DNA from 3 places in the Patulibacter brassicae genome. Region 3 is predicted to be linked to each of the others. Evidence: riboswitches for the same ligand, from Rfam matches in the RefSeq annotation. Region 3 holds a riboswitch; each other region holds the start of a gene.
What was found. Region 3 has a riboswitch for cyclic di-AMP ahead of SK069_RS17100 (M23 family metallopeptidase). Riboswitches for the same ligand answer to the same signal wherever they lie in the genome.

Region 1: it holds a riboswitch for cyclic di-AMP, as region 3 does, so the genes downstream of both, SK069_RS17470 (M23 family metallopeptidase) here and SK069_RS17100 (M23 family metallopeptidase) in region 3, are expected to answer to the same signal.
Region 2: it holds a riboswitch for cyclic di-AMP, as region 3 does, so the genes downstream of both, SK069_RS01390 (septal ring lytic transglycosylase RlpA family protein) here and SK069_RS17100 (M23 family metallopeptidase) in region 3, are expected to answer to the same signal.

The regions. Positions count from the first base shown of each region.
Region 1 covers NZ_JAXAVX010000013.1:75,545-80,056, forward strand. The annotation lists gene SK069_RS17465 (multicopper oxidase domain-containing protein) at 1-951, opposite strand, end outside; cyclic di-AMP (ydaO/yuaA leader) riboswitch at 1,169-1,311, shown strand; gene SK069_RS17470 (M23 family metallopeptidase) at 1,472-2,107, shown strand; gene SK069_RS17475 (hypothetical protein) at 2,138-2,875, opposite strand; gene SK069_RS17480 (hypothetical protein) at 3,218-3,367, opposite strand; gene SK069_RS17485 (BlaI/MecI/CopY family transcriptional regulator) at 3,509-3,892, shown strand; gene SK069_RS17490 (M48 family metalloprotease) at 3,889-4,512, shown strand, end outside.
Region 2 covers NZ_JAXAVX010000001.1:284,168-288,679, forward strand. The annotation lists gene dinB (DNA polymerase IV) at 1-783, opposite strand, end outside; gene SK069_RS01390 (septal ring lytic transglycosylase RlpA family protein) at 852-1,616, opposite strand; cyclic di-AMP (ydaO/yuaA leader) riboswitch at 1,625-1,822, opposite strand; gene SK069_RS01395 (RNA polymerase sigma factor) at 2,005-2,565, shown strand; gene SK069_RS01400 (hypothetical protein) at 2,562-2,942, shown strand; gene SK069_RS01405 (PaaI family thioesterase) at 2,951-3,355, opposite strand; gene SK069_RS01410 (hypothetical protein) at 3,429-4,472, shown strand.
Region 3 covers NZ_JAXAVX010000012.1:95,888-100,399, reverse strand. The annotation lists gene SK069_RS17105 (AAA family ATPase) at 1-954, opposite strand, end outside; cyclic di-AMP (ydaO/yuaA leader) riboswitch at 1,528-1,657, shown strand; gene SK069_RS17100 (M23 family metallopeptidase) at 1,657-2,472, shown strand; gene SK069_RS17095 (hypothetical protein) at 2,558-2,794, opposite strand; gene SK069_RS17090 (hypothetical protein) at 2,863-3,615, opposite strand; gene SK069_RS17085 (fenitrothion hydrolase) at 3,612-4,512, opposite strand, start outside.

The sequences.
Region 1 (4,512 bases), on a different contig from region 3:
CCCTTGGCAGAGCATGACCGTGTCGGTCAGCTCCGACGGGCGGAGGCTCGTGCCGGTCGGGAAGTAGTCGAAGAAGTTCCCGTGGAGGTGGAAGCTGTTGATCAGGTCGTACTCGAGGATGTTCACGATGTAGACGCGGACCAGCTCGTTGCGTCGCACCGCGATCGGGCGGTTCATGTAGGCGAACGGAATCGTGTTCGCGGCGTAGAGCTCGTTGGCGCGATCGAAGTTCGTGTCGAACCCGTTCATCACCATCACCATCTCGTCGGCGTCCTCCCGACCCTCCTTCGGGTCGACGATGAAGGCGCCGTACATGCCCTTTGCGATGTGCTCGGCGAGCGGCCGGACGTGGCAGTGGTAGAGATGCAGGCCGGCCGGCTCGGCGTCGAACTCGTACACCGTGGAGGAGCCCGGTGCGATCTCGCCGGCTCCGATCCCGGGGACGCCGTCCATCTCGGCGGTATGGATGCCGTGGAAATGGATGGTGTGGGGGTGCTGCGAGAGGTTCTCGAACCGGATGCGCAGCCGCTCGCCCTCGCGGCATCGCAGCGTCGGACCTGGGATCCGACCGTTGTAGCTCCACGCCGGGAACGTCACGCCGGGGGCGACCTCGATGTCCTGGTCCCCGGCTACCAGCGTCCACTCCCGCAGGACCCTCCCTGACGGGAGGCGGCGGGTGCGTCCCCAGTCGAAGTCGCGAAGGATCTCGTGCGGATCGAACCCGTTCCGTGCATGGTCGACCTCGCCGCCGCCCCGGAAGTTCGCGTGCCCTCCATGGGTGCCCGAGGACGAGTTCGCCGACGATGTGTCGGAGTTTCCCGCGCCTCCGTGGTTCCCCGCGTGGCCGCCGGGCCCTTGGGCGCGAGATGACGTCGCTTGGAGCAGCGCCATCCCGGCCCCGAGGGCCGGCAGGCCGCCGGCGAAGAGACGTCGGCGATTGATGCTTGGCATGCCTGAGAGTATGGCATGCCAAAAACCGTTTGCCGATCGAGGTTCCCGCGCTCGATTGGACTGCGCCTGTCGCGGAGGCCGAGAGAAGCCGGCGGTAGGCGATCGGGCGGGGGAGGTCGCGCTCTGCGCGGGGGAGGTTCGGCCGCGCGGCGGCGGATGCTCCGGCCGTGCGCCGTTTATCTCCTACAGTATGTAGAGCAGATTCCGTGGCCGTGATACGGTCGAGCGGCCGAATCGCCGGGGACGTCCGCGGCGAACGGGGGACCCGGGCATTTCGGGGCTCATCCACGGTCGTGTGGAGGCGCGTCTCTTTCTGCGCTAGCCCGTCAGCTAACCCCGTAGGCGGACGAAAGGGACCAGTTCGATGCTCAGATCCTCCGCGCGCCGGCTCGGCTTGGCGGCTATCGGCCTCTCGTTGCTCACGGTGCCGGCCTCGGCCGGGGCGGCTGTCGGGAGCGGAGGGGCGAGCGCGCAGGCGGTCGTCGGCGGCAGCTCAGCGGGCGTCTCGGAGACCCAGCCGGTGCGGCTCACGCGCCGGGAGCTGCGGAGCGTCCAGCGGCGGGTGGGCGTTCGTGCCGACGGCGTGCTCGGTGCACGCACTCGGAAGGCTCTGCGCCGGTTCCAGCAGCGCAAGCGCCTCGCGAAGACCGGGGTCCCGAACGTCGAGACGCTGAGGGCGCTCGACCTGCCGTTCGTCGCGAGGGTCGAGGCGGAGCTTCGGGCTGCTCAGGTCGACGGCTCAGGCTCGCGGTTCCCGCTCCAGGGCGGCTGGACGTTCGGCGGTGCTGGCACCGGCTTCGGCACGCGTGGCGGCGCGCACGAGGGGATCGATCTGTTGGCCGATTGTGGAGTGCCGGTCGTCGCCGTGTCGTCCGGGACCGTCAAGCGCGTCGCCAACCACGAGAAGGCGGGCAACTACGTCGTCGTCACCGGGACCTCGACGCGTACCGATCAGGTCTACTCGCATCTCCAGGAACGTCCGGCGCTGCGTGCGGGCGACCGGCTCCAGGCGGGGGCGCCGATCGGCCGCGTCGGGGACACGGGCAACGCCACGGCGTGTCTCCTGCACTTCGAGCTCTGGACTGCTCCCGGGTGGTACGAGGGCGGGGTCCCGCGCGATCCTCGCCCCGACCTCGAGGCGTGGGCGGCCGGCTGAGCGCGCGAACCGTCGCCGGCGGGGGCTCCTCTACCGATCGTCGCGGCCCCGCCGCCTCCGCTTGAGCGAGGCAACGCCCAGGGCGCTCACGAGGATCAGGGCCCCGAGGCTCGGGACGACCCAGGGCGGAGCGCCGTCGCCCTCGCCCGAGACGTCCTCGACGGCCGCTTCCGAGGCAGCAGGCTGTGGGGCGGAGGGCGCGGTGGTGGTGCGTCCCTCAGGTCGCGCGGCCCGGCTGGCATCCGGTCGCTGGGGCGGGCCCGGGGGAGCGGAGCGGTCGTTGGTGACCCGCAGCCGGGTGCCGGTGCTGAGCGTGACGTACGCGGCGACGTCCCAATCCTGCCACGAGCCACGGCCGGCTATCGGGATCTCGGCGTGGTGGATGCCGCGCTCGTCGCGCTGGGTGGCGACGCGAACGGATCGGCGGCGACCTTCGGGCCTGATCCAGTAGACGACCTTCGAGCCGGCGCCGGTCCCGCGACCGGAGAGCGTCGTGGCGAGATCGACCTGACCCGGTCCCGCGGGCGAGCCCTGAACGGCGATGCGTACGCCACCGGATCCACCCTCGGCGACGGAGATGCCCCCGTGCGCTGCCGCGGTGCTCGGCGTGAGGAGCACCGCCACGCCGGCCGCCAGGGCGACGGCGAGGTGTCGAGCCCGGCTGCGCCCCGTACGCGGAGCGCTGGACTGCCGAGAAGCTCCCGCCTTCGCGGCGGTGGGCGGCTTGATGGTGTCGATGGGCGGGTCATCTACGACGTGGGCGGCCATGGTCGCCGCCGGGCTCCGGGGGCGGAGGCCGAGATGGTGAGCGTCGCGTCACCGGGTTGCACGCTCGTCACTGGCGAGGCCGCGGAGCGTCTCGGCGTCTCGGCGCGAAAGCCCTGGGTCGGTCGTCTGAACCGCTTCGGACGTCGGTGGTCTGCTCGGCGCCGCCGCGGGGGTGCGCGGCGGGTGGAGGTAGCCCTGTGCCCGCCGTCGACGGGCGGTGGGCAAGGTTCTCGAGCAGCGCGCCGCGGTTGCGGGGCGGCCGCGGCGCGCTGGCGTGAGGCGCAGCGTGGGGACTCGTCACGTCCGTCCACCGGGCGGGGGCCTCCCCCGCGGGGGCGCGCGTCAGTCGGTGGGCTCGTCGTCATCGGGCTCGAAGGGTTCTTCCTCAGGCAGATGGCGGCCGGCCATCCACAGTCCGCCGGCCACGAACAGCACCGGGGAGAGGTACAGCACGGCGTGAAGGCCGCCGACGTGCGCGAGCGGTGCGCTCATCGTCCCTGCTGGAGCTTGGGTTGCGACACCGCCACGGGGAAAATCCTACATCTCGTAGGAGGCGGGCGACGGCAGGCCCGGTGCTCGTGCGCGGCGCCGACAGACGGTGCGGCAGAGGGTGCGTGCTTTACTGGCTGCACCGTGAGCGGCGAGATCCAGGGCGAGCTGCAGGAGCAGATCATGGCTGCGCTCTGGCGCACCGGACCAGGGACGGTCGAGCACGTCCGCGAGGGTCTCCCCACGCGCCACCGCAGCGCTTACACGACGGTCCAGACGGTGCTCAATCGCTTGTCTGAACGGGGTCTGGTCAGCCGGTCGCGGCAGGGCCGGACGATGACGTACGCGGCGACGCTGAGCGAAGCCCAGTACCTGTCCCAGAGCCTTGAGCGGACGCTGGCGGGAGCGTCGCTGGAGGCGCGTCGAGTTGCCTTGACCGAGCTCATCGGCGGTCTGGAGGCGGACGAGCTCCTCCAGCTCAGTGAGCAGGCTCAGCGGGCGCGCAACGCGGCGAAGAACGCACGATGACCGCCCTGCCGGCCGCGCTGGGCGTCGTTCTGATGGCTTTGCCTCACATGGTGCGACGCGGATGCTGGTCACCGTCGACCTCGCTCCTGCTCTGGGTCGTCGCCCTGGGAGTCCGGGCTGGAGGATGCCTGCTGGTGGCGCTGTGGCTGATGATTCGGCTGCCGTCGACGACGGTGTTCACTGCCGTCACCGACTGGTGCGTCGATACTGCCGTTCCGGTGCTCGCGGCTCATGTCGGAGTTCTCGGCCCCGAGGTCGGGGATGCGCTTTCGCTGTTGCCGTTCGTGGCGCTCAACCTGTCGGCGCTGTGGGGGGCGGTGCGCGTCGCGCGTGGCGCCCGCGAGGTGCGTCAGATGGTCTCGCAGTCGACCGTGGGGGTCGGACCTCGGGGAGCGGTGATCCTGGGCGGTCGCGAGGTCATGCTCGGAGCCGCCGGCTTCTTGCGCCCACGGGTGGTGGTCTCGGCCGGTGCGCTGGTGGCTCTCGATGACGCTGAGCTGGCCGCTGCGATCGCCCACGAACGCGCACACATTCGCCGCGGCCATCGGTTCATCGCTGCCTTCGCCGAGTTGTGCGGGACGATCGCCCGCCCGGTGCCCGGCACGCGGGCGATCGTGGCG
Region 2 (4,512 bases), on a different contig from region 3:
CTCGGACACCGGCTCGCGGACCGGCTCGACGGGATCGTCGTCGTCGAAGCGACAGCGGCGGTGCAGCCACGGCCCGGTCCGTGGCCCGAACCACTCGGCGAGCTGGGCGACGTCGACGCCGGCGAGCTGCCGGATCGTGCGGATGCCGCGCTCCTCCAGGCCGGTCGCCGTGCGCGGCCCGATGCCGGGCAGCAGCCCGGGCGGCTCGTCGGCCCAGCGCCGCCAGGCGGCCCGGCGGTCCAGCACGACGAACCCGCGCGGCTTCTCTGCGTCGGAGGCGAGCTTCGCGACGAGCTTGCTCGGGCCGATGCCGACGGAGACGTCGAGCGCCGTCTCCCGCTTGATCCGCGCCACGAGCCGCCGCAGTGCGGCGCGAGGCGCGAGCATGCCCGTCAGCTCCAGGTAGGCCTCGTCGAGGCTCATCTGCTGGACGACGTCGATCTCGTCCCGCACGATCGACATCACGGCCTGCGACGCCTCGCGATAGGCGTCGAGGTCCGGCGGGACGAGGATCGCCTCCGGGCACCGCCGGCGGGCGACCGAGAGCGGCATCGCCGAGCCGACGCCGTGGCGGCGGGCCTCGTAGGTCGCCGTGGTGACGACCGACCGGGGCCCGTCGTGCGCGACGATCACCGCCCGGCCGCGCAGCTCGGGGCGGCGCAGCAGCTCGACGGCGGCGAAGAACGCGTCGCAGTCGAGGTGCCCGACGCAGCGAACCGGATCGGCGGCCGGCGCGGCGTCGGTCGCGCGGCCGTCGTCCTGGCGCTGGCGGGCGGGAGCCACCCGTCCAGGGTAGCCCGCCGCGCGGCGGCGGGGCGAACGTCCGTTCGCCCCGTCCCTCGCGGGTGGTCCTAGCGGTCGACCAGCACCGTGCCGGTGCTGCCGAAGCCGAGGCGGCCCTTCGTCGCCGCGGTGAGGTCGAACTCGCGTCCCGCGACGTACGGGCCGCGATCGATGACGCGGGCCTGCACGGTGCGGCCGCCGTGCTTGAACGTCAGCCGGGTGCCGCAGGGCAGCGTCTTGTGCGCGACGCCGATCGTCCCGGGGCTCAGGCGCCCGCCGCAGGCCAGGGCGCCGCCGTACAGGCCGGGGCCGTAGTACGAGGCGTACGTCGCCCGGAAGCCGTGCACGCGCTCGACGCGACGGCTGATCGCGCGGGCGTGGGTCGTCCCCGCCACGCGGATCCGCGTGGCCAGGTCGCCGGTCCGACGCACGGTCGTCGCCAGCCGGAACCGCCCGGAGGACGACGTGCGCGCCCGGTCGGCCTCGCGCCAGCGGCCCGCGCGGCGGACCTCGAGCCGCACGAGCGTGCTGCGCGGGACGGCGGTCACGCGACCGCGGTACCGCGCGCGGCCGCCGACGCGGACGTCCCCGCGCTCGCTCGTCACGCGCAGCCGCGGGCGGCGCGGCTTCGCGGTCGCCGCCGGGGCGGCGGCGGGCGTCGCGGCGGCACCGGCGCCACCGGACGCGGGAGCCTCGACGCCCGGCTGGGACGTCTCGGCACCGGTCGACTCGGCCGCGATCGCGGGCGCGGCCGTCGCGGCGAGGGTCACCACGAGCCCCATGGTCAGGGCGACGCGCGGTGACATGACGCTTCCGTCATGGGTCACGGACATGGCAGGACCTCTTCTGGTCGTGACGCCTACGAGGTGAGCTGACGGGCTCGCACCCGGCGACACGGACCGGTCGGTCGTGTCGACGGGCGCTACGGACGCAGCAGCGTCCGATTCGCCCCGGCTCCGCCCGAGAGGGATCGGGCAGGGAACAAGTGGGTCCCCCGCTCGGCGCGCACCGATGCGCGCCGACTCGGCGTCGGTGAACGGTCGGATCACCGTACGCGGCCGTTCCCGGCGCGAACGTGCGTTCGCGCACAGAGCGGTCGGGCGCCGGATCCGTGGCGCCGTGCCAGGCCCGGTCGACACACTGGCGCATTGGCGTTGACCTGGCGTCCCGCTACCCTTCGTCGGTGGTGCGGGCGCCCGAGCCCGCGACCGCACTCCGGCCATGGACCTCCGCGACCCCCAGAGCTTCGCCCGCGCGTACGCCGAGCACGCGCCCGGTGCCGCCCAGGCCGCGGGAGCGATCCTCGGTCCCGCCGGGCGGCGCGCCGAGGTCGAGGACGTCGTGCACGACGTGTTCCTCCGCCTCTGGCACCACCCGGAGGGCTTCGACCCGACCCGCGGCCCGCTCGGCGCCTACGTCCGCCTCCTCGCCCGCTCGCGGGCGCTCGACCTCGCCCGCCGGCAGCAGGTGGCCGCGCGCGCCGAGGACCGGCTGCGTCCGGCGGCGGCCGCCGCCGAGCCCGCCGTCGCGTCCCAGGCCGAGCGCCGGGCGACCGAGCGCGCGCTCATCCGCGCGCTCGCGACGCTCCCCCAGCCCCAGCGGGAGGCGATCTGGCTCGCCTACTGGGGCGATCTCACGACGAGCGAGATCGCCTCGCGCGCGGGGGTGCCCCAGGGAACGGTCAAGGGCCGGATCCGCCTCGGCCTCCTCCGGCTGCGGACCGAGCTGGAGACCTCGGACGTCGCGGCGGGCTTCCTCGCCGCCCTGTCGCAGCTGCTGTGAGCGCGCCGCGGCGGCGGAGCACGGCCCCGACGCTCCTGGCGCTGAGCGCCGCCGTCGCCATCCTCCTGGCGGTGGTCGTCGTGCGCCTGGCCGGCGGGGACGACCCGCGCACCGGGTCGCCCGTCGCCGCGCCGGTCGCCGACGGGGTCGTCGTCGAGGTGCCCGACGCGCGGGGCCGGCGGCTGATCGAGGCCTACGCCCGGCGGATCGGCGCCGAGGACCGGCCCGCCGTCCGCGCGCTCGGCCAGGCCGTCGTCGTGCGCGTGCGGCCCCGACGGGCGGACGTGCTCGTGCGGGCCGGCGGACGCGCGGCGCGCTTCTCGCGGGCCGACGACCCGCGCCTGCAGGCGTTCGTCGCGCGGGCCCTCGGCGGCTGAGGGTCGGCTCAGCCGGCGAGCGCCCGGACGGCGATCACCATCCGCGTCGTCGCCGCCAGCCGACCCGCGTCGTCGGTCATCCGGACGTCCCAGACCCAGGTCGTGCGCCCCCGGTGCAGCCGGTCGGCCCGCGCGTGGACGGTGCCCTCGAGGATCGGCCGCAGGAAGTTCGTCGCGTTCGAGAGCCCCTGGGCCACGAACCCGTCCGGCATCACCGCGGCGGCGGTGGCCATCGAGGTCACCGACTCGGCGATCGCCGCGTAGACGCCGCCGTGCACGAGGCCCATCGGCTGGCGGACGCCGTCGACCACCGGGACGCTCGCCTCGATCCACCCGTCGCCCTGATCGTGGACACGAAGTCCGATCAGGCCGTCCAGGGTGCGCTCGTGCGGGATCGTCGTCGGCAGCTCCATGCCTCGATCCTACGAGGGCGCGCCCGGGCGACCATTACGCGTTCGCAACGCGACGACCGCTAGATTCCGCGCGATGCCGCGCGTGGAGAGCTTGCATCCGGACCAGCAGGCGGTGCTGCAGCTCGTGCTGCGGCGCGGCATGGCGTACGAGGAGCTGGCGGGGGCCCTGGGCATGACGCCCGAGCTCGTCCGCGAGCGCGCCCTCGACGCCGTCGACGGCCTCGCCCCGGACGACGTCGACGGCCTCGAGATCGAGGACCGCGATCGGATCGCCGACTACCTGCTCGGCCAGTCCAGCGCGAGCGAGCGCCAGGCGGTGCGGGAGCTCCTGGAGTCCGCGGCGCCCGCCCGGACGTGGGCCCGCCTCGTCAGCAACGAGCTCCGGCCGCTGGCCGGCGACCGGCTGCCGGTCGTGCCCGGCGACGGCGAGGACGTCCGCGAGGCGTTCGCGGCCCTCGACGCCAAGACCGTCGCGCAGGGCAAGGAGCGCCGCCGCCGCGGCGCCGGCTCGATCCTCCTCGCCCTCGCGGGCGCGCTCGTGCTCGTCGTGGCCGTGCTCTACGTCACCGGCGTGTTCGACGGCGACGACGACGCCAGCGACGTCGCCAGCACCCCGACGACCACGACCACCGCCGGCAGCTCGGACGCCGAGCTCCAGGCGATCGCCCAGAGCCTGCGCCAGCAGGTGAACCTCCGTCCGCCGTCCGGCGCGAAGGGCAGCGCGGCCCGCCCGAAGGGCGTCATCCAGCTCACGGCGCAGGACGGCCAGCTGCTCGCGCTCCTGCAGGGCTCCGGGTTCCGTCCCGCGACCTCGAACCGCACGTACGCCGTGTGGCTCACCGGCGGGCCGAGCAGCCGCCGCGCGATCCGCCTGGGCTGGTTCAGCAACGGCGAGACCGACCAGTCCGGCCAGGCGACCGCGAAGACGATCGACAGCAAGGGCCGGATCGCCGGCACGCTGCTGCCGCTGCAGGTCGGCAAGGACATCGCCAACCAGCGCGAGGTGCCGATCGATCCGCGCCAGTACTCGCGGATCGTCATCGCCGAGGAGACGTCGAGCACCGTCGGGCGCGCGAACCCCGGCCGGACCGTCGTCAGCGGCCCCCTCAAGCAGTAGGCGAGCCGGATTGCCGTGCCGAGCGGGGCGTCCGCCCCGC
Region 3 (4,512 bases):
ACGGACACGGAGCGCGTCGACGAGATCCGCCGCGGTGACGTGCTCGTCGTCGCGCATGAGGGCCTGCTTGGCGGCGGTCTCGGCGGCTTGGACCAGTTCGGCGTGGCTGAGGCCGTCGACGAGCTCGATGACCAGCTGCCAGTCCACGTGCTTGGCGAGCGGCCCGAGGCGCGCTTGCATCACCGCGGTGGCGTGCTCGTGGTCGGGGAGCCCGTAGGTGATGACGAGGTCGAAGCGGCGGAAGAGCGCACGATCGAGGATCGCGCGATGGTTCGTCGCGGCGACGACGAGGCTCTCGGGGCCGGTGTTCTCGAGGAAGACGAGGAACGAGTTGAGGATGCGGCGTGCCTCGCCGACGTCGTTGCCGGACCGGTCGCCGCCGAGCGCGTCGAACTCATCGAAGAGATACACCGCGCGCTGGCTCTCGACCGCGTCGAAGACCGTGCGCAGCTTGCTGGCGGTCTCGCCGAGGAACTTGCTCAGCAAGCTCTCCAAGCGGACGGTCAAGAGCGGCAGAGAGAGCTCATGAGCCAAAACGGACGCAGTGAGCGTCTTGCCGGTCCCGGGAGGACCCTCGAGGAGGAGGCGATGGGCGGGGGCGAACCCTCGCTCTTGCAGCCGGTGACGCTGGCGCTGCTCGGCAATGACGCGGTGCACCTGGCCCAGCAGCGGGGAGGGACCGACGAGGTCGCGTAGGCCGACAGAGGGGTAGCTCGCCGTGACGAGATCCGCCAGATCCCCCCGCGGCTGAGCCAACGACGTGACCGAGCCCTTCGTCGCAACGGGTGCTCGGCGAGACGCGTCGATCGTCCGCTTCAGATCGGACGCCAGTCGGTTGTGGCCCTGACGGGCAGCCCGCGCAGCGATCTGCGAGGCGACGGCGTAGAAGGAGTCTTCATCGCCGGAGGCGTGGCTACGAACCAGCGCCTTGATGTGTTCGCCGGATCCGGCCATCGTCTCTGCCTCCTCTCGCGCCGCGTTTCGCCTTCGCAGCCACGATACCTGCGCGATCTCGCAGCCACGATACCTGCGCGATCAGCGCCAAAGGCAGGTGCTGATTACCAAACTCCGCCGATAGGCCGACTCGACCACGAGCTAGGCCGGACACTGACACCGTTGCCCGATGATCCAGCCCGCGCCGGTCGTCACTTCGGGGGGTTCGCGCGTGCAGGGCGTCTGCGCCCTCGACGGACGCGGTGCGGGCCTTCGATCGTGCTCTCGAACGCCTCGCGGCTCACCGCCACCTCGCGCTGCGCGCGTGCGGCGAACCGGCCGCGTCGGGTCTCACGGCTCGCGCTGGATCCGGCCGCTCATCGCGCGTCCCAGTATCCCGCACGGTCGCGGCGGCGGACCGGCGCGGCGACGCGCCGGCGACCGGCGCTGACGAGCACCCGGCGTCGAGATCAGGCGCGCCGGTCGATTCCTCAGACGCGAGAGCCGAGCTCGCCGCGCCGCGCGAGTCTGCTCGGCTCCGGGTCCGGGCGCCTGCTCCTGACTCGCGCCGCGGCCGTTAGAGTGGGCGCCGCCGAATCTCGCGGACCGTGTCCCGGGAGCGGGGGACCCGAGGATCTCGGGGCTTGTCCACGCGATGTCGTGGAGGCGCGACTCTCCTGCGCCAGCCCGTCAGCTAACCCCGTAGGCCGACGAGAGAGAAGCATGCTTCGCCCCACGGTTCACCACGTCGTCCTCACCGCCATGGCGGTGTGTCTCATCGGGCCGACAGCGGCGCGGTCCGACAGCGGCGGAACGACCGCCACCGTGGCGACGAGCACCGTCGGGTCGACGGCGGCCGCCGCCGCCCCGTCCCGGACGCGGACGGTCCGTCTGACTCGCCGCCAGCTGCGCAGCGTGCAGCGCCGCATCGGCGTTCGCGCGGACGGCGTCCTCGGACCGGGGACGCGGTCCGCATTGCGGCGATACCAGACGCGCAAGCGGCTGAAGCGGACCGGGCGACCGAATCTCGAGACCCTCCGCGCGATGCGTCTCGCGTTCGCTACCGCGGTGGAGGAGCGCCTCCGCGCCGCGGCCGCTCCCACGGCGCCGGTGGCCGGGTACGCCTTCCCGATCCGGGGCGCGTGGCGGTTCGGCGGCGCCCGGACGGGCTTCGGCGAGCGCGGTGGTGCGCACCAGGGCGTCGATCTGCTCGCGGGCTGCGGCGTACCGGTCGCCGCAGCATCCGCGGGGCGCGTCAAGACGAACGCGCGCCAGACGGCGGCGGGTAACTACCTCGTCGTCACCGACACACCGTCCGGCGAGGACCAGGTGTACATGCATCTGCGCGAGAAGCCCGACCTGCGCCCCGGTGATCCGGTCGCTCCCGGTCAGGCCCTCGCGACCGTCGGCGAGACCGGCAATGCCACCACCTGCCTGCTGCACTTCGAGCTCTGGAGCGCCCCTGGCTGGTACGAGGGCGGGAAGCCCCGGGATCCCCAACGGGATCTCACCAGGTGGTCCGGCGCCGCGGCCCGCTGATCACCGGTTCGTCCGGTCCCGGGCCCCCCGCAGGCGCACGACTGGGTGCGGGCTCCGACGCGCGCACCCGCGCTACCGCCAGATGCTAACGACGCCGGTTCGGCTGACGGGCCCGAGGTTCGGCGAGCTGCTCCCGCCAGTCCGGCCCCCAGATGTGATCGCGATAGCGGAGCACGAATCCGCCCCCGACGGCGAGCGCGACGAGCATCCGAACGGTGCCCGAGTCCGTGACGATCGAGGCGACGCTCCAGGCGGCGGCCTCGATCAGGACCAGAAGGCAGATCCAGAAGAGGCGTCCGCGGCGCGCCGGGGGCTCGTCCACGGGGCCGCTGCGCACCGCCCGCGCAGGCGGCGGCGCAGGGCGAGGCGCGCGCGGTCGCCGAGAGCGCGTCATCGGGATCCTCCTTCTCCGTCGGAAGGCTCCTCGTCATCGGTCAACCGGCGGTTGCGGATCACCACCGCCGTGCCGCCCGCCAACGCAAGGACGACCAGGCTCGGGAGGACCCAGCCGGGAACGCCGTCGCTCTGGCCGGAGACGTCCTCGATGTCCTCCTCCACGGCGGCGGCCGCTGCGCTGGTCGACGGGGCGGGCGTTGTCCGCGTCACCGTGGCCGTCGGGCGCGCACGCGGCCGCGCCGGCCGGTTCGGGCCCGGCGGGCTGCTGCGATCGTTGGTGACGCGCAGGCGTCGCCCGGTGCTCAGCGTGACGTAGGCCGAGACGTCCCAGTCCTGCCAGGAGCCGCGTCCTGCCGTGGGGATCTCGGCGTGGTGCGTGCCGCCCTCGTCGCGGTCGGTGGCGATGCGGACCGACCTGGTCCTGCCGGTGGGCCTGACCCAGTACACGACGCGCGACCCCTCCCCGCTCCCGGGGCCGTCGAGGGTCGTGGCGAGATCGACTTCGCCCGGCCCGGCGGCCGAGCCCTGCACGAGGATCCGGGTGCCTCCGTCGCCGCCCTCAGCGATGTCGATCCCGCCGTGGGCGCGCGCTGCGGCGGGCAGGGCGAACGCGACGATCGCGGCGGCAACGGGGAGCGTCATCGCGTCCCGGAAGGCGCGTGCGGGGTGCGTCGGCCGCTTCGCACCAGTCCTGGCGTCGATGGCTCGTCGAGGGTGGTCGGTGTCGCGGGGGTGGGTGATCGTCATGACAGCAGCCAGAGTCCGAGGGAGGTGAAGGCGACCATGACCGCGAGCATCCAGTACTGCGACCGGACGGCGGAGCGGGCGCCACGGAAGGTGAGCAGGGCGGTGTCGTGCGCGGCGACGAGCCCGGCGACGTGGCCTCCGACGAGTGCGACGACCTGCAGGTACCACGTCGCGTCGGGCGAGAGGACGTCGTAGTCGATGGTCCATCCGGCGGTGCCGAAGAGGTCGGAGCCGTCGCCGCGAGGATCCGAGAACAGGGATCCGAGCGCCTGGCCGTTGATGGCCAGCAGCGACAGGTAGTGCGCGATCGCGTACCCCAGTGCGATCGGCACGAGGCTGGGCGCGAAGCGGCCGAGCAGGTCCTGATCCCGCGTCCGCAACCGATCGACGCTGCGAACCCCGGCGATGCCGAGGAGCACGAGCGCGGTGACCAGGCCGACGCACAGCAGCAGCCCGACGGTCGCCGCAGCGGTGGCCGCTGTCGTGGTGTCCATGCCCAGGCCAGTGAAGCGCTGCTCGAGCCACGGACCGAGCGAACCGTCCGAGGTCCACAGCTCTCCGCCAGAGATGCCGTCGAACGTCGTCGTCCCGATGAGGGTCAGGACGACCGCGGGGAAGCCGGGGGACGAGCGGACGTCGGCCAGTCCGCTGCCAGGGAGACGCACGCGTAGGCGACCGTCTCGCCAATCGAGGGGCGAGAGCGTCGCGGCGAGGGCGAAGAACCGCGCGAAGCCGTCGGCGCGGTCGAGGAACTCCCGACCGTAGAGGCCGCTGCCGATGAGCATCGCAGCGCCGTAGAGCAGCGCCAGCACCGCGAGCAGGGACGGGTCATCGCGGTCGCCGGCCGCGAGCTCGAGCCACCCGAAGGTCAGGAGGACCATCGCAGCGGGCCACAGC